DNA from 4 places in the Aquisalimonas sp. APHAB1-3 genome. Region 2 is predicted to be linked to each of the others. Evidence: predicted binding sites of a transcription regulator. Region 2 holds the regulator's gene; each other region holds the start of a gene.
What was found. Region 2 encodes FNR, which switches genes on or off when oxygen is low (the NO sensors DNR and NnrR bind a similar motif). Its sites were predicted from a motif close to TTGATNTANATCAA; they were not measured.

Region 1 (4,497 bases), on a different contig from region 2:
CAGATCGCCCACAACGAGGCGCATGGCATCACCCCGCAGACCATCCGCAAGGCTGTGGCCGACGTCATGGAGCGGGGCGGCGCGGGCGTGCCGGAGCCGTTGAGCAAGCAGGCCAGGGTTGCCGAGGAGACGGCGAAATACGGCGAACTGACTCCGGCCCAGGCGGTGAAACGCATCAAGGAGCTGGAGCAGGAGATGTATGCCCACGCCCGTAACCTGGAGTTTGAGGAGGCGGGCAAGCTGCGCGACGAAATCCGCAAGCTGGAGCACTACGCCCTGGACCGTCCGGACGTGAAGACTGCCTGAACACGCCCGACAGCCGGGGCTTTGTTGCGCCCTCGGCTGTGCCGGAGTGTTCCTTTTACTGCCGTCTCTATGGTACGAAGGGCGCTTCAGTATTGTGTCATTACATGAATGGGGTGCCGACGTGAAAGCCTTTTTCGATCCGACGCAGGATGGCCATATCCCCCGGAGCTACCTGTCCCGCGGGCAGATGCGCACGCCGCTGGAGATTCCGGAGCGAACCGGACACATCCTCAAGGGGCTGGATGCGGTGGACGTGGCCGTGGAGCGGCCGGCCGATCACGGCATGCGCGGCATCAACCGCGTCCACGACTTCGGCTACCTCCGTTTTCTGGAAAGCGCTCACCGCCGCTGGAAGGAGGTCCCGGACGACTGGGGCGACGAGGTGATGTCCAACGTCTTCGTGCGCTCACCCAACCCATTGCGGGGGATTCTTGCCGAGTCCGCCTGCTACCAGGCCGACGGCAGCTGCCCCATCGGCGAGAAGACCTGGGAGGCGGCGTACTGGTCGGCGCAGACGGCATTGAGCGCGGCCGACGCCCTGCTCGGGGGTGCCCGCGAATCCTACGCCGTGTGCCGGCCGCCGGGACACCACGCGCGGTTCGATGCCGCCGGTGGCTTCTGCTATCTCAACAACGCCGCCATCGCCGCGGAAGCCCTGCGTGAGCGTTTCCCGCGGATCGCCATTCTCGACCCGGACATGCACCACGGTCAGGGCATCCAGGATCTGTACTACGATCGTGACGATACGCTCTACATCTCCATCCACGGCGACAGCACCAACTTCTACCCGGTGGTCAGCGGCCACGAGGACGAGCGCGGCAGAGGCGCCGGCTACGGCTACACCATCAATCTGCCCATTCCGCACGGCTCCCCCGAACAGGCCTTTTTCGACCGGTTGCACACGGCCATGGACAGCATCCGGGTCTACGAGCCGGATCTCCTGATCGTCACTCTCGGGTTCGATATCTATGAGCACGACCCGCAGGCCAAGGTGGCGGTCACGCAGGAGGGCTTCAACCGGCTCGCGCGCACGGTCGGTGGCGTTGATGTGCCCGTGCTGGTGGTGCAGGAAGGCGGGTACCACCTGGAAAGTCTCACCGAAAACACGCGGCAGTTCTTCTCCGGGCTCCAGGCGGTGCGGTGACGCTCACCGCATCCGTTCGCGCAGCACGTCCAGCGGCGATCGGCCGTTGGACGTGAGCTGCTGCCTGGCGCGCTCCGCCCGGCGATGCTCCCAGCGTTCCAGTTCCTGCTCATGGAGGTCAAAGACGCAGGGCACGCAGTTTCCCTGGCAGCAGGCCATGGGGTGGGGCGGCTCCGGTCGCCTGTCGGCGTCGCTCATCCCGCCTCCGCGGCAAAGCGCAGCGACTCGCGGACACTGCCCGCGGCGTCGCGAAACGCCTGCCGCTCCTTGTCGTTCATTTCCGGTTGCAGCAGTTTCTCCACGCCGTTGGTACCGACCACGGCGGGCACGCTCAGGGCCACGTCCCGCTCCCCGAGATAGCCGTTCAGGCGCTGACTGACGGGAAACGTCTGCCGGGTATCGAAGGCGATGGCTTCGATCAGCAGCGAGCCGGCCATGGCGACGGCGTGGCTGGTGTAGCCCTTGTTCTTGAGAATAGTGATGCCGGCGTTCACCACGTCCCGGAACATGGCCTGACGCGCCGGCGTATCCGCCAGGCGTTCACCGCCCGCCTGGGCCGAGCTCATCACCGGGAACTGGGCCGGCCCGTGCTCGCCCATCACGTAAGCGCGCAGGTCGGACGGGTTGACGCCGATCTCTCGGGAGAGCATCGCCCGGAATCGGGCTGAGTCCACCAGCGTGCCGCAGCCCAGGACCCGTTCGGCCGGGAAGCCGGTGTGCTCCACCGCGTAATACGTGAGCACGTCCACCGGGTTGGAGAGAACCACCAGTCTGGCGTTCGGTGCCACCCTGGCAAAGGCCGGTAACAGTTCCCGGCCGAGGGCGACGTTCTGCGGCCCCAGTAGGCGCCGATCCGTGGCCCCCTCCGGTAGGGGGCGCGACGCGCACAGGGCGATTACGTCTGCGCCGGTGAACGCGTCTACATCACCTGCACGAATAGCCATGCGCCGCTGGGTGAACGCCAGGGCGTGTTCCAGGTCCAGCGCCTCGCCCACGGCGACTTCCGGCTTGCGGTTGTAAAGCACCAGCTCTTCGGCCAGGCCACGGGCGACCAGCGTGTAAGCCAGCGACGAGCCGACACGGCCGGTGCCGATGATGCCGATCTTCATGGATGCTCCGGGCTGCGGGGCCAGGTTTCATGATAGCCCCGGCGTGACCGACGGGGCGAACACCCCGAGTCAGCACCGCCTGGCTCATGATTGATATAAATCAATTCGCCGGATTGGGTGCTCTGTAGTCTATCGAAATAGATATTCTGCAGGCATTTATCGAGGCCAAGCATGCGTCTGACCCGCCACACCGACCACGCTTTTCGCGCACTGATCTACATGGGGCTGCTGGAGGGGGGAGAGCTTGTGACCATCGGCCGTATTGCCGAAGACTACGCCATCTCCCGGAACCACCTCATGAAGGTGATGCAGAAGTTGGTTCAGAACGGTTTTGTCGCGTCCACCCGCGGCAAGCACGGTGGTGTTCGCCTGGGGGCGAGTCCCCACGAGATCCGTCTCGGCGATGTGGCCCGAGTGACCGAAGCGCAGGATCAGGTCAACGCCTGCCTGGACTCCAACGGCGACCAGGAGTGTCCGCTGCAGCCCGAGTGCCCGCTGCACCAGGCGATGGGCGAGGCCATGGAGGCCTTCTACGCTGTGCTGGACCGCTACACACTGGCGGACATGCTTGCCGAGCCGGACCGGCTGGGCGCGTTGCTGGGGCTTCAGAACACTAGCGCCGTGTCCGGGCGATGAAGGCGGCGCGCAGGCCCAGGATGGCGGTGAAGACCCCGATGTAGAGCCACGGCACGATGGGGAGCGGAGGGCAGCCAGGCCAGTCTGGCGCCCTATTTGGCCGGCGTTGCCCGGAGCCTTGTGGGTGAGCTGCTCAAGGGTGGATTGCCTGCGGTGGAGGCGCGCATCGACGCCCTGGTGCGTCAGGGCGGACTGGCGGACGATGCCGGCGAGGTGGTGCGTGGGCTGATGCGGGATGCGTTTCATGCAGCACTGTTGCAGGCCTATGTCGGCGTGCTCGAGCGGGAGTACGGAAGTACAGTGTCACCGGCCGATATGGGCGAAGCCGATCGCCGCTTCTTCAGCGATGCCATGGACGTGCTGATGGTGCTGCCGGGTTACGGCGCGCCGCTGCTCCCGGAGCTGCGCGACTTCGACCACCGTCAGGCCACGGGACTGCAGATCACCCGCGCCCCGGGTGAAGGCGTCGTCTACGCGGGCGCGCTGATGCTCGTGATTGGCCTGGGGTTGATGTTCTACGTTCGTCATCGGCGCGTGTGGCTCCGGTTGCAGCAGGAGGATGGTGAGCGGGTGAGCTGGTTGCTGGCCGGGTGGGAGCAGCGCCGCAGCAGTTTGTTCGGTAGCGAGTTTCAGGCGCTCGCCGACCGTCTGGGCCGGCCCGCAGGATCGGGGCGGAAATGACTTCCGAAGCGTAAGATCATTGGGTTATAATCTTATAACCAAATTGATTTTCGAGGGTTAAGTCCGTGTCTCAGATCAGCCGCATCTCCGAAGGCGCTCCGGTCGTCGCCGGATTCTTCGAACCGCGCACGTTCAGTATCCAGTACGTGGTGAGTGATCCCGCGACCGGGCGCTGCGCGATTATTGATCCAGTGCTCGACTTCGAGGAGAAGTCCGGAGCCACCAGTACCCACTCCGCCGACGCCCTGCTGGAGTATGTCCGCCGGGAAGAACTGGAGGTTGAGTGGATTCTGGATACCCACCCGCACGCCGATCACTTCTCCGCCGCGGGTTATCTGCACGACAAGCTCGGCGCGCCCACTGGGATCGGCGCCCATGTGACCGATGTCCAGCGGCTGTGGCAGAAGCTCTACAACCTCGGTGACGGGCTTGGCACCGACGGCTCCCAGTGGGACAGGCTGTTTGCTGCCGGCGATACATTTCGTGTGGGCAACCTGGAGGGGCGGGTTCTGTTCTCGCCGGGGCACACCCTGGCGTCGGTGACCTACGTGATCGGCGACGCCGCGTTCGTCCACGATACGCTCTTCATGCCCGATTTCGGCACGGCGCGGGCGGACTTCC
Region 2 (4,497 bases):
AAATGGCGTTCCGATCGCGGGTCGAAGCCGCGGTGTGGGCGGTTCAGAACGAACTCAAATAAGACACCGGGGAACCGACGCAATGGCCGAACAGTACGTCCTCATCAAGCACATTCACCAACTCAGCGCCATCATCAGCATCGCCCTGTTCCTGCTGCGGGGCATCTGGATGCTGGCGGATTCAAGCATGCTCCAACGCAAGTGGGTGCGCATCGTGCCCCACGCGGTGGATACGGTGCTGCTCGCCAGCGCGCTGCTGCTGATCTGGATCATCGCCCAGTATCCGTTCGTCCACGACTGGGTGACGGCCAAGGTAGTGGGGCTGGTGGTCTACATCGCGCTGGGCATGGTGGCGCTCAAGCGTGGACGCACAAAACAGACCAGGCTCGCCGCCTGGATCGCGGCCATCCTGGTATTCGCCTACATCATGCTGGTGGCGGTCACGAAGGACGTGGTGCCGCTGCTCGGCTGAGGCACCGGTCAGTCGTCCGCATCCTCTTCCACATCGTCCTCGTCGTCTTCCTCTTCGAGGATATCCTCCACCCAGGTCAGGGCGGCGACGGACGATGGGAAACCGAGTGTGGGCACGCCGAGCAGGGCTACCTGGCGGATTTCGTCGCCGGTAAACCCTTCATCCAGGGCGCGCCGGACGTGGGAGTGGGTCGCACCCTCACTGCCAAGGGCGATCGCCATGGCCAGTTTCACCAGGCGGCGGTCCCGCTCGTCCAGCGGCCCTGCCTCTGCGCACGCGCGGCCGAGCCGGCTGTAGGCATCCCAGATTTCCGGATAGTCTTCGGCGACATCACCGGCACCTGAGGGGAGTTCGTTCGCCATGATTCCAGTCCTCGTCAGTCGCGTCCGCTGGGAACGGTATAATGACCGCCCTCCCGGCGGCCACGTCAAATCCCGTACAGTGTGAGGCAACCAGGGCACCATGACCAGCATCGCGACCATGCCACGCTACCCGTATCAATCACTCTGGCCGCAGACCTGCCGCCGGCCCATCATCGGTTTCGCCGCCTGGAGCGGCACCGGCAAGACCACCCTGCTGGAAGCGGTGATCCCCCGCCTGCGTGAGGCCGGGCTGCGGCTGGCGCTGGTGAAACACGCCCACCACGCTTTCGACGTGGATCACCCGGGCAAGGACAGTTACCAGCTGCGCAAGGCCGGCGCCGACCAGGTGCTGGTCACCTCCGGTAGCCGCTGGGCTCTGATGCGGGAGCGGGAGGAAGAGCGCGACCCGATACTCGCTGAGGAGATCGCGCGCCTCGATCAGGACAGCGTCGATCTGCTGCTGGTGGAAGGCTTTCGCGGCGAACGCTTCCCGAAGATCGAGCTGCTGCGCGAGACGGGGCGGGACCGACCACCACTGTTCCACAATGATGACGCCATCATCGCCGTGGCCACCACGGCAAACCACCCGCTGGACACGGCGCTGCCAAGGCTGTCCATGAACGACCCGGACGGCGTGGCACGCTTCATCCTGCAGGAGATCGCGGGGGCTCGATGAAACAGGACGGCATTCACGAGGCGCTGGTTAGCAATCCGCTCTTCCGCCACCTCCCCAACAGCGAACTGGACGGCCTGGTTGGCCGTGTACGCCGGGTGCGCCACCAAACCGGCGCCATCCTGTTCCACCAGGGCGATCCGGCGCAGCATTTCTTCCTGCTTCAAGAAGGCCTGATCAAACTGGCGCGCACCAACGCCGAGGGACTGGAGAAGGTGGTGCACTTGGTCCGGCCGGGGGAAACCTTCGCCGAGGCGGTCATGTTCATGGACGCCCGCAAGTACCCAGTCACGGCTCAGGTTCTCGAGCCGGCAGGGGTGCTGAGTATTCCCAACGACGACTACCGTGCCCTGCTCGACAACGACACCGGCGCCTGCATGGCGTTGCTGGCCGACCTCAGCATGCGGCTGCACAGCCGTCTCGAGGACATCGATCAGCTCACACTGCAGCAGTCCCGCCCGCGGGTCGCCCGCTACCTGCTCACCCAGGCAAGCGCCAGCCCGCTACCGGGCGAGCCGGTTCAACTTCCGGCCCCAAAGCACGTCATCGCCTCGCGCCTGTCGATGACGCCGGAGACACTCTCGCGGATTCTCCACGAACTGAACGCCCGGGGTGTACTGGAAGTGCGGCACCGGGAGATCATCGTGCATGACCCGGAGGGCCTTCGCGCGTTATCGTGAACTACTGTGCTGGCGCTCATGAGCATCCACGCTGGCCACCCGAATCGTGTGTGGAAATACAGGGAACGGTTACACTGATAACCACAAAGTTATAACAGGGAACAGCCCTCGCGCGAGGTCGAACACCAGGACGCTGCACGGACGTTGAAGGAGTCCTACCGATGGCTGAGCAGACGATGAACCGACCCAACATCCGCCAGATCCGGGAAGCGTGCCGGACCTGCAGCCTCAGCGACCTTTGCCTGCCAGTGGCACTGGAGGGTGCGGACGTGGACGCGCTGGACCGCATCGTCGAGCGACGCAAGCCGCTGGCGCGGGGTGATGTTCTGTATCGTTCGGGCCGGCCGTTCGGCGCCATTTACGCCGTGCGCACAGGCGCTCTCAAGAGTCTGACCATCTCCGAGGACGGCGAAGAGCAGATCACCGCATTCCACCTGCCCGGCGAGCTGCTGGGTCTGGATGCCATCAGTTTCGGCGAGCATCCGTCCACGGCGTCGGCGCTGGAGACCACCAGCATCTGCGAAATCCCGTTCGAGGAGCTGGAGCGGCTCTCAGAAGACATCCCCGGCCTCAATCGGCAGCTGCTGCGGATCATGAGCAAAGAGATCTTCAACGAACAGGAGATGCTCCACGCCCTGGCCCGGCGCACCGCAGAGCAGCGGCTGGCGATTCTGCTGACCAGCCTCTCGGACCGGTTCGCCCGGCGGGGTCTGTCGTCGACCCGCTTCCGCCTGCCCATGTCACGCCACGAGCTGAGCAACTACCTCGGGCTGGCGCCGGAAACCACCAGCCGGCTGTTCCGCCGCTTCGTGGACAACGGCTGGATCACCGCCGACGGCCGGGAAATCTCGCTGAATGACATGGACGCGCTCAGGGCGGTCATCGGCAGCAGTGCCTCGGCGCTGGAGAAGAACGCCGGCATACCCAAACGCTCTTGATCCGGATCAAGGCGGGCCAACCCACTCGGACGACAAGCTCCCGGGAGTCAACTCCGACGGGAGCACATCATGGAACTGGTCTGCCCGGCAGGGAACGCAACGGCCCTGCGCGTCGCCATCGAGAGCGGTGCCGACACCATTTATACGGGGCTCAGTGACGCGACGAACGCCCGCCATTTCCCCGGCCTGAACTTCTCCCCTGACCAGCTCGCCCAGAGCATCACCGAGGCCCATGGCCACGGCGTGCGTGTCCTGCTCGCGGTAAACACCTATGCGCAGCCCCAGGGGTGGGACCACTGGCGCTCGGCAGTGGATCAGGCGGCGGCACTGGGGGTCGACGGGATCATCCTGGCCGATATCGGCCTGCTCGAGTACGCCGCGCGGACGTACCCGGACCTGCCTCGGCACCTGTCGGTGCAGGGGTCGGCGACCAGCGTCGAAGCACTGCGTTTCTATCACGAGTACTTCGGCATCCGCCGCGCCGTCCTGCCGCGAGTACTCTCCCTCGCCCAGGTCCAGCAGATCGCCGCCGACGCGCCGGTGGAACTGGAGGTCTTCGGCTTCGGCTCACTGTGCATCATGGCCGAGGGGCGATGCCTGCTCTCCTCCTACGCGACCGGAGAGTCGCCCAACACTGCCGGGGCCTGCTCCCCAGCCGGCCATGTCCGCTGGGACGAAACCGCGGACGGCACGTTGAGCTCACGCCTCAACGGCGTGCTCATCGACCGCTTCGCCGCGGGCGAGAAGGCGGGGTACCCCACCCTGTGCAAGGGGCGTTTCACCGTGGCTGACCGCACGGATCACACCCTGGAGGCCCCCACGAGCCTGAATACACTGGATCTGCTGCCAGAACTCCACCGCGCCGGAATCACCGCGATCAAACTGGAGGGGCGGCAGCGCAGCCCAGGCTACATACGCCAGGTGGCCGCGGTGTGGCGCCAGGCCATCGACCGCTGCCTGACCGCCCCGGACGCCTATGCGCCGGAGCCCGGGGAGAAGGCACGGCTCTCCGCGCTCTCCGAGGGCAGCCAGACCACCCTTGGCGCCTACAGCCGCTCCTGGCAGTGAGAACGACCACCATGACTGACACCACGAAACCGCGGATCGCGATCGGCCCCTGCCAGTACTTCTGGCCACGGGCACACACCCTGGCGTTCTACGAGCGTATCGGCGCAAGCGCCGCGGATTCCGTCTATCTCGGCGAGACGGTCTGTGCCAAGCGCAGGGAACTGCGCCCCGACGACTGGATCGCCCTGGGGCGGGAACTGGCTGCCGCCGGCAAGGAGGTGGTGCTGTCCACGCTCACTCTTGTCGAGGCCCGTTCGGAAATGGGCATGGTGCGCCGCATGTGCCTGAACGGCGAGTTCCTGGT
Region 3 (4,497 bases), on a different contig from region 2:
CGCTGCCGAAACGCTCCGGGTCGAGCCGGAACGGCGGCAGCAGGAACACCAGGTGCCGGCGGGTAATGGCGAAGTCGTGCACCATGGGCGAGGCGTCCAGCGCCACCACGTCGGCCCGGCGCAGCTTCCCGGACGGCGCAATTTCGTAGAGCACCAGCGCGCCGTCGCCGGGGACCACACCGAAGTTCCACAGGGTGCCGTCGGTGTCCACTGCTGGATGGGCGGAGAACGGCGCGCCCGCCAGGTCATCACTCCAGGTCACCCGGTCGCCGGTGGCCAGAGTTTCCGGGTCCACCTCCCAGGCCGAACCTCCCTCCCACAGGGCCAGCAACCGATCGTCAAAGGGCAGAATGTTGGTATTGGCCACATTGATGGCATCGGGGCTGGCTGCACGCTCCGCATCCGGAAACACTGTGCCGAAGGCCGGGCGGCGGAACGCCCCGGCACGGGTCTCGGCGATGTACTTGGGCGTCTCCACGAAGCGCGCGTGGTGGCTGATGCGGCCATCCCCAAGGCGGTATGCGTGAACCATGCCGTCCCCGTCGAACCAATGGCTGTAGCGTCGGTCACCCAACGCGTGCCGTGCGGGCCCGTTGCGGTAGAACGTGCCTGTCAGGGCCTTCGGCAACCTGCCGTCCAGCTTGAGTGACGGCGTGTGCAGCTCCTCGGCACGTGGGTTCTGAAACCCCAGGTGCCAGTCCGGCATCGCCGCCTCACCGGCGAGGGCGTGGGTCACTGAGCCGGGCAGAACCAGCCCGGCGCCGCTCAAGCCCATCAAACGCATGAAATCCCTGCGATTCATGATGACCTCCTCATCACGGCCGGTTGAGACGAATGGACATGTCCACGGCATCGCCGTCCACCGTGAATGCGGCGTCGCCGAAATCCGGCGGCCCCATCCCGCCCGAGGCGTCCCGGCTGAAGCCCCAGGGCTCACGGGGCATGCCCACGAGGTTGGTGTTCAGTTCACCGTCTCCATCCAGATCCTGGAAGGCCGCAATGGCGTAGTCGCCGGCGCTCACGCCGGTGAAGGTAAGCACGACGCACTCGCCATCCACGGACTTGCGGATCTCCTCCACGGCTCCGTCGCGCGCGTCGAAAGCCGCCTCGTCATCGTAGAGGGCCACCATCAGGTGCCCGGTATCCGGCTCGACGTTCTCGACGGTGACTCGCAGGTCGGTGGCGTGGGCAGCGGTGAGTCCCAGGCCCAGAATCAAACCGATGGTGGTGCGTGTTGTGATGGTCATGGCGTCCTCCGCAAGGGGCTGGCTGTGTTGGTGATGCCAGTCTCGCGGGGGTGATGGTGCGGAGGCGCGGGTTATGCGACGGGATGCGGCAGGCAGCGATGGGCCGCACGTGCGCAGGATGAACGGGTCATCCCGCGCACGCGGGCCGGTCGGGCACGGCGCAAATCCCCTTAGCCGGCCAGGGGGCGTGACGGGCCGAAGCGCTCGTAGTGACGCCGCTCCGAGGGCACGCCCAGGGCGGCCAGACCCTCGTTCACGGCGGTCATGAAGCCACCGGGGCCGACGAAATAGTACTGTGCCTCGAGATCGGGCGCGTACCGGGCCAGCAGAGAGCGGTCGACGCGCCCGATATGGTCCGCACCGGCGTCGTCTGCCGCCTCCTCGTAAACGGTGACGGCGCGCATCCGGTCCGGATGCCTGGCGCACAGGGCCTGCACATCGTCGGCCAGGGCGTGATGGTCCGGGCTCAGCGCGGCGTGGATGTAAACCACCTCGCGCCCGTGCTCCAGGGCGCGGTGCGCAATGGGCAGAAGCGGCGTCTGACCGACACCACCACTGACCAGCACCACTGGGTCGTTCCCGGGCACCAGCGTCAACTCGCCGGCCGGCGGCAGCAGGTCCACGGTGTCGCCCACGTCCATGGATTCGTGCCAGTGGCGGCTGACGTAGCCGTCCGGCTCACGCTTGATGGACACCCGGTAGCTGCGGCCGTTGGGTGGCGCGGACAGGCTGAAGTGGCGGTAGACCGGCTCGCCGTCGATGACCAGTCGCATTCCCACGTACTGCCCCGGCTCGAAATCCGCGACGGGACGGCCGTCTTCCGGTTCCAGTTCGAACGATGTGATCACCCGGCTCTCCCGCCGCCGATGGGCCACGCGGAAACGCCGCAGCCCACGCCACCCGCCGGGCCGACTGGCAAACGCGCTGTAGTACTGCTCCTCCACCGCTATCAGCAGATCGGCAAGCTCCTGGTAAAGGGCGCCCCAGGCATCCACCACCTCGGGCGTGACGGCATCTCCCAGCTCCTGCGCCACCGCCTCGAGCAGGCATTCGCCGACAATCGGATAATGCTCCGGCTGGATGCCCAGGGAGACATGCTTGTGCACGGCGGTCGAGAGCGCACCGTCGGCCGCGCCCGGCGTCTTGCGGAGCTGCACGTAGGCCAGCACGGCCTGCGCCAGCGCCCGCGGCTGGTCACCGCTGCCCTGGTGCTTCTGGTTGAAGAACGCCATGACGTCCGGGTACCGCTGGAACATCAGCGGATAGAACCGTTGCGTGATCGCCTCCAGATGCTCGGCGACCACGGGCGCCGTCTGCTCGATGATCGCTTCTTGCGCGTCGGTCAACATCGTTCCTGCCTCACTCCGTGACTAAACATGTATATCAAACTCTATATTTATGATGGGTGGTTTCGTCTTGATCGATGTCAAGGGAAAGGCGGGGTTGGTGGACCTGAAGGTCCACCCTACGCGGGCTGGCACGGGCGCGGTGTTGATCTTCATCAAGGCCGCCCAGTCGGTCGCCGAGTAGCCTCTGCGGACATCCTGCCGCTCGGAGGTCTCCATGACCCACTCCCCGAACGCCGACTGGTCACCTGAATCCGACGCCGTCCAGCGCGATCAGCGCGCCGCCTATGACGGCATGCGTGAACGGTGCCCGGTTGCCCACAGCAAGAAGATGGGCTGGACGCTGTTCCGCAATCGCGACATTCACCGCGTCCTGCGCGACCACGAGACGTTCAGTAATCAGGTGTCGCAGCACCTCTCCGTGCCGAACGGCATGGACCCGCCCGAGCACACGGCCTACCGGCGCATCATCGAACCCTACTTCGACGCGGCCGCCATGGCGGCATTCGAGCCCACCTGCCGCGCCATTGCCCGCGATCTCGCCGGGCAGCTGCGCTCCCGGGGCGCCGCTGATTTCATGCAGGCATTCGCGCAGCCTTTCGCGGTCCGGGTCCAGTGCGCGTTCCTGGGGTGGCCGGAGCCGTTCCATGAGCCGTTACGGCAGTGGACGCAGCGGAACCTGGAAGCCACGGGTGCGCAGGACCGTGACGCACTCGCGGAGATCGCCGACGAGTTCCGGGCCTACGTCTTCGCCATGATCGAGCAGCGCCGCCAGGCCTCCGACGGCCCGGACGTCACCAGCCGGCTCATGGCCGAGCGGGTGGATGGCAAGCCGTTAACCGACGAGGAAATCGCATCCATTCTCCGCAACTGGACCATGGGGGAAGTGGGCACGCTGGCGGCGGCGCTGGGCATTCTCGTGCACGGGGTCGCCACCGATCGCGGTCTGCAGGCCCTGCTGCGGGACAATCCCGCACGCATCGAGGACGCGAACGAAGAGCTGCTGCGCCTGCACTGCCCGCTGGTGACCAACCGGCGCCGGGCCACGTCCGGTGTAGATCTCCACGGCCGGGGCATTGAGGCGGGTGACACACTGACACTCAACTGGGTGGCGGCGAACCGCGACCCCGACGCCTTCGAGGACGCGGAGCAGTTCCGCATTGACCGGGACCAGTCCGCGAACCTCGTCTGGGGCGCCGGCATTCACGTCTGCCCCGGCGCACCGCTCGCGCGGCTGGAGATGCGCGTGGTCATAGAGGAGCTGCTGGCCCACAGCGAGAACATCGATCTGCAGCAGGACGACCCGCCCGGCCTGGCCCGCTATCCGGGCAGTGGGTACGCAACCCTGCCGGTTCGCCTTTGCTGAGCCCGGCAATCAGCCAGAACGCGCCCGTGGCACGGCCACGGCAAGACACGATGCCCGACTGCCGTGCCGCGCCAGGGTCGCAAAGGCCTCCAGATCCAGCCCGGCGTCACGGATCTGCGCCTTGAAGGCGCCTTCGTAGGTCACCCGACCGAAGTCGATACTGGTGAAGCGCTTCAACAGCGGTTTCAGGGTTTCCATGGCGCGGGAGGGCGTCTGCTGGATGGTCTGGGTGAAATAGATGCGGCCTCCCGGTTTCAGCAGCGTGCAGCAGTGGCGCAGCGCCCGTTCGGGCTCCGGCAGGAGCATGAAGCTCGCGGAGAAATAAACCGCGTCGTACGGGCCGCCCCGGTGATCGTAGACGGACTCCAGACGCGCTTCGACCCGGTCCTGCAGGCCCGAGCGCTGCAGCGTTCGCTGCGCCCGCGCGATGTAGTCGGCGTCGATGTCGATGCCGGTCACGTGCAGGCGCTTCCGCCGCACCAGCTCTGCGTTTGCCCGTAACGCACCCGCCGTGCCGATGCCCACATCCAGCAGCGCG
Region 4 (4,497 bases), 650 kb from region 2:
GATCTCGAGTGTCGACGGCAGGCTCTGCGGCTTTACCGAGGCGTCGCCGCCGCGCGCGATGCGCTCCAGCGCCACCAGATCATCCGGGGCCGTGCGTCCGAGCATCGCAGCGTCCGGCAGCCCGTCCGACACCCGCTGCCCGAGGGCGCGCATGATCTCGTCGGCCCCCTGATAGCCAAAACTCCCCACCAGGGCGTCGTAGTTCACCACCTTGAACGCCGTGGCGATCACGTCGCGGTCATCGCCGGCGTCGTTGTTGCGATCCGCCACGGCCATGAGGCGCCTGAGGCCCGGGAGGTTCGGCAGGCCGGTGCCGTTGTCCGTGTGCCAGTGCCGCTCCAGCAGCCCGGCCTGTCGGCTCGCGTATCCGAACAGCGCGCCCAGCGTGAAGCCGACCACGCTGATCCAGGCGGCTCGCACGAGCCAGCTCAGCTCTGTGGCGGGGTCGCCAGTGGCAATCCAGGCGGGCAACCGGCCCCACCAAAAAGCCTCCGAGGAACCCGCACAGCGCACCACCGACGGCGCGATAGCGGTAGGCGGCAAGAATGGTGGGGGCGTACATGAAATGGGCGTAGGCCGAGGGCGTCCCGCCATCGAGGACAACAGTCCAAAGTGCTGCAAGGAGCAGCAGCGCGATCAGCAGCAGGCTGACAAATGCACCATCCGTCCATCGCGCCAGCCGCGGCAAGGCCATCCGTTCCGCGTCCAAACCGCCCCCTCCCGGAACGCCGCTCCCGGATACGCGCCTGTCACCCCTGGAAAACGCGAAACGGCCCCTGGCGAACCTTCTTGTCTCAGCTTGTTATCGGTATTGTGCTTCCCGCACAAACCGGCTCATGTTTCCGTTGGTTTTCGTATTATGGATTGAGCCCTTTTCCCATAGACTTGCAGAACAACCACCGGTTAACAACGCCTTTCTGCACGCAGCACCCACGGGATGGTGCCGGCATGTCGCACCAGAGCTGAAGGCGCCCGTAAGCGGGCGATCCCATCCGTGATTGCGTTCGCGGACCCCACAGCCCGCTTGGGCGGATACTGGCCAGATGACGAACTGGAGACCCTTTCTGCTGATCGCCCTGCTTGCACCGGCGCTGCTCCATGCGGACGGCCGCTGCGGCGCGCCCGCCCTGGAGGCGCCGGACAACGCATACAAGGCGCTGATCCACGGGCTGCACCGCCAGCTGGAGATCCCATCCGACTACGTTGAGCGCACCGGGCTACCGCTGCAGCCGCAGGCCGAGACGCTGCACCTGATCGCCATCGACCAGCGCCGCGGCGCCTTTTTCATGAGCCCGGACGCGGCCCGGGCCTGGCTACGGATGCAGGCGGCAGCGCGCATGGACGGCGTGGAGCTGTTCCCGGCCTCCACGTTCCGCAGCGTCTTCCAGCAGACCACGCTGCTGAACCGGCGCCTGGACAACGGCCGGGCCATTGACGCCATTCTGCGCACCAGCGCGGCTCCGGGGCACAGCGAGCACCACACCGGTGATGCCATCGACATCGCCACGCCGGGCGGCCCCGGACTGACCCGCGAGTTCGCCGAGACAGACGCCTTCGCCTGGCTCGAAGCCCGCGCGGACGAGTTCTGCTTCGCCCTCTCCTACCCGGAAGACAACGACAACGGGCTGATCTTCGAGCCCTGGCACTGGATGTTTCAGCGCGGCGAGTGAGCTCCACTACCTGAAACCGGCCTACCTCGAAAGGACTACCCCTTCGGTTGATCTACATCAACAACGGGCGCCATGACGCACTGCAGAATACAGCCGTCCTTCAACTGTGGAGTGCACGGCCGTCATGGAACTGGATCCACTGCTTCTTTCTCGCATTCAATTCGCCTTCGTGGTGTCGTTTCACGCCCTGTTTCCGGTTTTCACCATCGGGCTGGCGGCGTATATCGCCACGCTGGAAGGCCTCTTCTACCGTACGGAGAACCCGGTCTACGCGCGGCTGTCCCGGTTCTGGACGCGGATCTTTGCCGTCATCTTCGGCATGGGGGTAGTCTCCGGCATCGTCATGGCGTTCCAGTTCGGGACCAACTGGAGTGCGTTCTCCTACGCCTCGGCGAACTTCCTGGGGCCAGTGCTGAGCTACGAGGTGGTCACCGCCTTCTTCCTGGAGGCCACCTTCCTCGGCGTGCTGCTGTTCGGACGCGACAAGGTGCCCAAGGGGGTCCACCTGTTCGCCGCCTGCATGGTCGCGCTGGGCACGTTCATCTCGTCGTTCTGGATTCTCTCCGCCAATAGCTGGATGCAGACTCCGGCCGGGATCGAGATGCGCGACGGGCTGATCTACGTCACCTCCTGGAGCGAGGCCATCTTCAACCCGTCTCTGTGGCCGCGCTTCTTCCACATGGCACTGGCGTCGTTCCTGACCGCCGGCTTCGTGGTGGCGGGGGTGAGCGCCTGGTACCTGCTGCGCGGGCGGGCGCCGGAAATCAACAGGAAGGCGCTGGGCATGACCGTGGTCCTGCTCGCCTTCATCGCCCCGGCACAGCTCGTGGTCGGCGACCTGCACGGGCTGAACACCTTCGAACACCAGCCGGAGAAGGTTGCCGCCATGGAAGGGGCCTGGGAGACGAAACAGGGCGCACCGCTGATCCTGTTCGCCATCCCCAGCGCCGCCAACGAGCGCAACTACCTGGAGATCGCCATTCCCAACGCGGCCAGCCTGATTCTCACCCACGACCTGCAGGGCGAAGTGCCCGGCCTGAAGGAGTGGGCACCGGAGGACCGGCCGCCGGTGGGCTGGGTGTTCTGGAGTTTCCGGGTGATGGTGGCCATCGGCCTGCTGATGATCGCCGTGGCCGCCGTGGGCCTGGTGCAGCGGCTGCGCGGACGGCTGTTCGACTCGCCGCGACTGCTGCGGGTGTTTACCTGGATGATCCCGCTGCCCTTCGTGGCCGTGCTGGCCGGGTGGTTCGTCACCGACATCGGCCGCCAGCCCTGGGTGATTCACGGCATCATGCGCACCTCCGAGGCGGTCACACCTTCTCTCACTGGATGGATGGCGCTGTTCAGCCTGATCGGCTTCATCGCCGTGTACGCGGTGATCTTCGCCGCCGGGCTCTACTACCTGGTGCGTCTGATCCAGGCCGGACCGGAAGCCCTGGAGGGCACCCCCGAGGCGTCGGAAGGACGGCCCAAGCGCCCGTTCTCCGCCGTGGACACGAGCTTTGACGACGGCGCGGCTCCGGAAGGCGTGCGGAGGTAGATGACCATGGAACTGATTGACCTGACTCTGATCTGGATCGGCATCATCGGCCTGGGCGTGTTCATGTACGTGCTCATGGACGGCTTCGACCTGGGCGTGGGGATTCTCTTCCCCTTCGCCCCGGACGAGGAGGCCCGGGACACCATGATGAACACCGTCGCCCCGGTCTGGGACGGTAACGAGACCTGGCTGATTCTTGGCGGCGCCGGGCTGCTGGCGGCTTTCCCGCTGGTCTACGCGGTGTTCCTGCCGGCGCTGTACATCGGCGTGTTCCTGCTGCTCGCCGGCCTGATCTTCCGCGGCGTGGCGTTCGAGTTCCGCTTCAAGGCGAACCGCTCGAAGTACCTGTGGAACTGGTCCTTCTTCGGTGGCTCGCTGGTGGCCTCCTTCGCCCAGGGCGCCGTGGTCGGCGCCTACATCCAGGGCTTCGAGGTGGACGGGTTCACCTACGTGGGCGGCCCGCTCGACTGGCTCACGCCATTCACGGTCATGACCGGTCTGGCGCTGGTGTGCGGTTACACCCTGCTCGGCGCCACATGGCTGATCCTGAAGACCGAGGGCGCGCTGCAGACCTGGGCCTACAGCGTGGCACGCTGGATGCTCGGCGCGGTGATGCTGTTCTTCGCCATCATCAGCATCTGGACGCCGCTGGCGGAGGCGCGGGTCCTGGACCGCTGGCTCGGCAACATCGAGTGGCTGTGGATCTTCCCACTGGTCACCCTCGGCGCGGCGGCGTGGCTGTGGCAGGCCATCGAGAAGCGGCGCGAGGGGATTCCGTTCATCGCCACGCTGACGCTGTTCATTACTTTCTACGCGGGGCTGCTGATCAGCATGTGGCCGCTGGCCGTGCCACCGGAACACACGTTCTGGGACGCCGCCTCGGCACCGGAGAGTCAGCTGTTCCTGTTGCTGGGCGTGCTGTTCATCACGCCGGTGATTCTGGGTTACACCGCGTGGACCTACTGGGTCTTCCGCGGCAAGGTCCGCGCCGGCGAGGGGTACCACTGACGGCGCCACGATGAGAGGCGCATCAGCCGGAGGGGTGTAACCGACCGCCCCTCCGGCTAATTAACATGCATTTGATCCACATCAATGTGATGTCTGCACCGCGACGGGCATGCTGGCAGGGCAATCCAGGGCCACCAAGAGCCTCCCATGCATGCGCTGTTTTCCATCGCTTTCCGCCCCTTCTTTCTCGGCGCGGCCTGGCTGTCCCTGGCCTGGATGGGTGTCTGGGTTACCCTGCTTGCCTACGGCGTCGGCACTACGGCGCCGGTGCCGCCGATG

Region 1: a site for FNR is predicted at 2,650-2,663, ahead of ACNSTU_RS17285 (RrF2 family transcriptional regulator). Genes of this name have one in related genera too.
Region 3: a site for FNR is predicted at 2,739-2,752, ahead of hmpA (NO-inducible flavohemoprotein). Genes of this name have one in related genera too.
Region 4: a site for FNR is predicted at 1,718-1,731, ahead of ACNSTU_RS01245 (cytochrome ubiquinol oxidase subunit I). Genes of this name have one in related genera too.

The regions. Positions count from the first base shown of each region.
Region 1 is NZ_JBLWFT010000023.1:840-5,336, reverse strand. Features, by position in the region: gene uvrB (excinuclease ABC subunit UvrB) at 1-306, shown strand, start outside; gene ACNSTU_RS17300 (histone deacetylase family protein) at 428-1,450, shown strand; gene ACNSTU_RS17295 (oxidoreductase-like domain-containing protein) at 1,454-1,648, opposite strand; gene ACNSTU_RS17290 (malate dehydrogenase) at 1,645-2,559, opposite strand; gene ACNSTU_RS17285 (RrF2 family transcriptional regulator) at 2,731-3,195, shown strand; gene ACNSTU_RS17280 (cytochrome c biogenesis protein ResB) at 3,316-3,876, shown strand; gene ACNSTU_RS17275 (MBL fold metallo-hydrolase) at 3,942-4,497, shown strand, end outside.
Region 2 is NZ_JBLWFT010000001.1:917,223-921,719, forward strand. Features, by position in the region: gene narL (two-component system response regulator NarL) at 1-62, shown strand, start outside; gene ACNSTU_RS04285 (SirB2 family protein) at 83-472, shown strand; gene ACNSTU_RS04290 (carboxymuconolactone decarboxylase family protein) at 481-834, opposite strand; gene mobB (molybdopterin-guanine dinucleotide biosynthesis protein B) at 953-1,510, shown strand; gene ACNSTU_RS04300 (Crp/Fnr family transcriptional regulator) at 1,507-2,187, shown strand; gene fnr (fumarate/nitrate reduction transcriptional regulator Fnr) at 2,349-3,125, shown strand; gene ubiU (ubiquinone anaerobic biosynthesis protein UbiU) at 3,195-4,193, shown strand; gene ACNSTU_RS04315 (U32 family peptidase) at 4,205-4,497, shown strand, end outside.
Region 3 is NZ_JBLWFT010000003.1:22,024-26,520, forward strand. Features, by position in the region: gene ACNSTU_RS07025 (carotenoid oxygenase family protein) at 1-802, opposite strand, end outside; gene ACNSTU_RS07030 (DUF2141 domain-containing protein) at 816-1,247, opposite strand; gene hmpA (NO-inducible flavohemoprotein) at 1,418-2,593, opposite strand; gene ACNSTU_RS07040 (cytochrome P450) at 2,811-3,959, shown strand; gene ACNSTU_RS07045 (class I SAM-dependent methyltransferase) at 3,969-4,497, opposite strand, start outside.
Region 4 is NZ_JBLWFT010000001.1:269,623-274,119, reverse strand. Features, by position in the region: gene ACNSTU_RS01255 (putative bifunctional diguanylate cyclase/phosphodiesterase) at 1-471, opposite strand, end outside; gene ACNSTU_RS01250 (M15 family metallopeptidase) at 1,044-1,670, shown strand; gene ACNSTU_RS01245 (cytochrome ubiquinol oxidase subunit I) at 1,795-3,210, shown strand; gene cydB (cytochrome d ubiquinol oxidase subunit II) at 3,217-4,218, shown strand; gene ACNSTU_RS01235 (NnrS family protein) at 4,366-4,497, shown strand, end outside.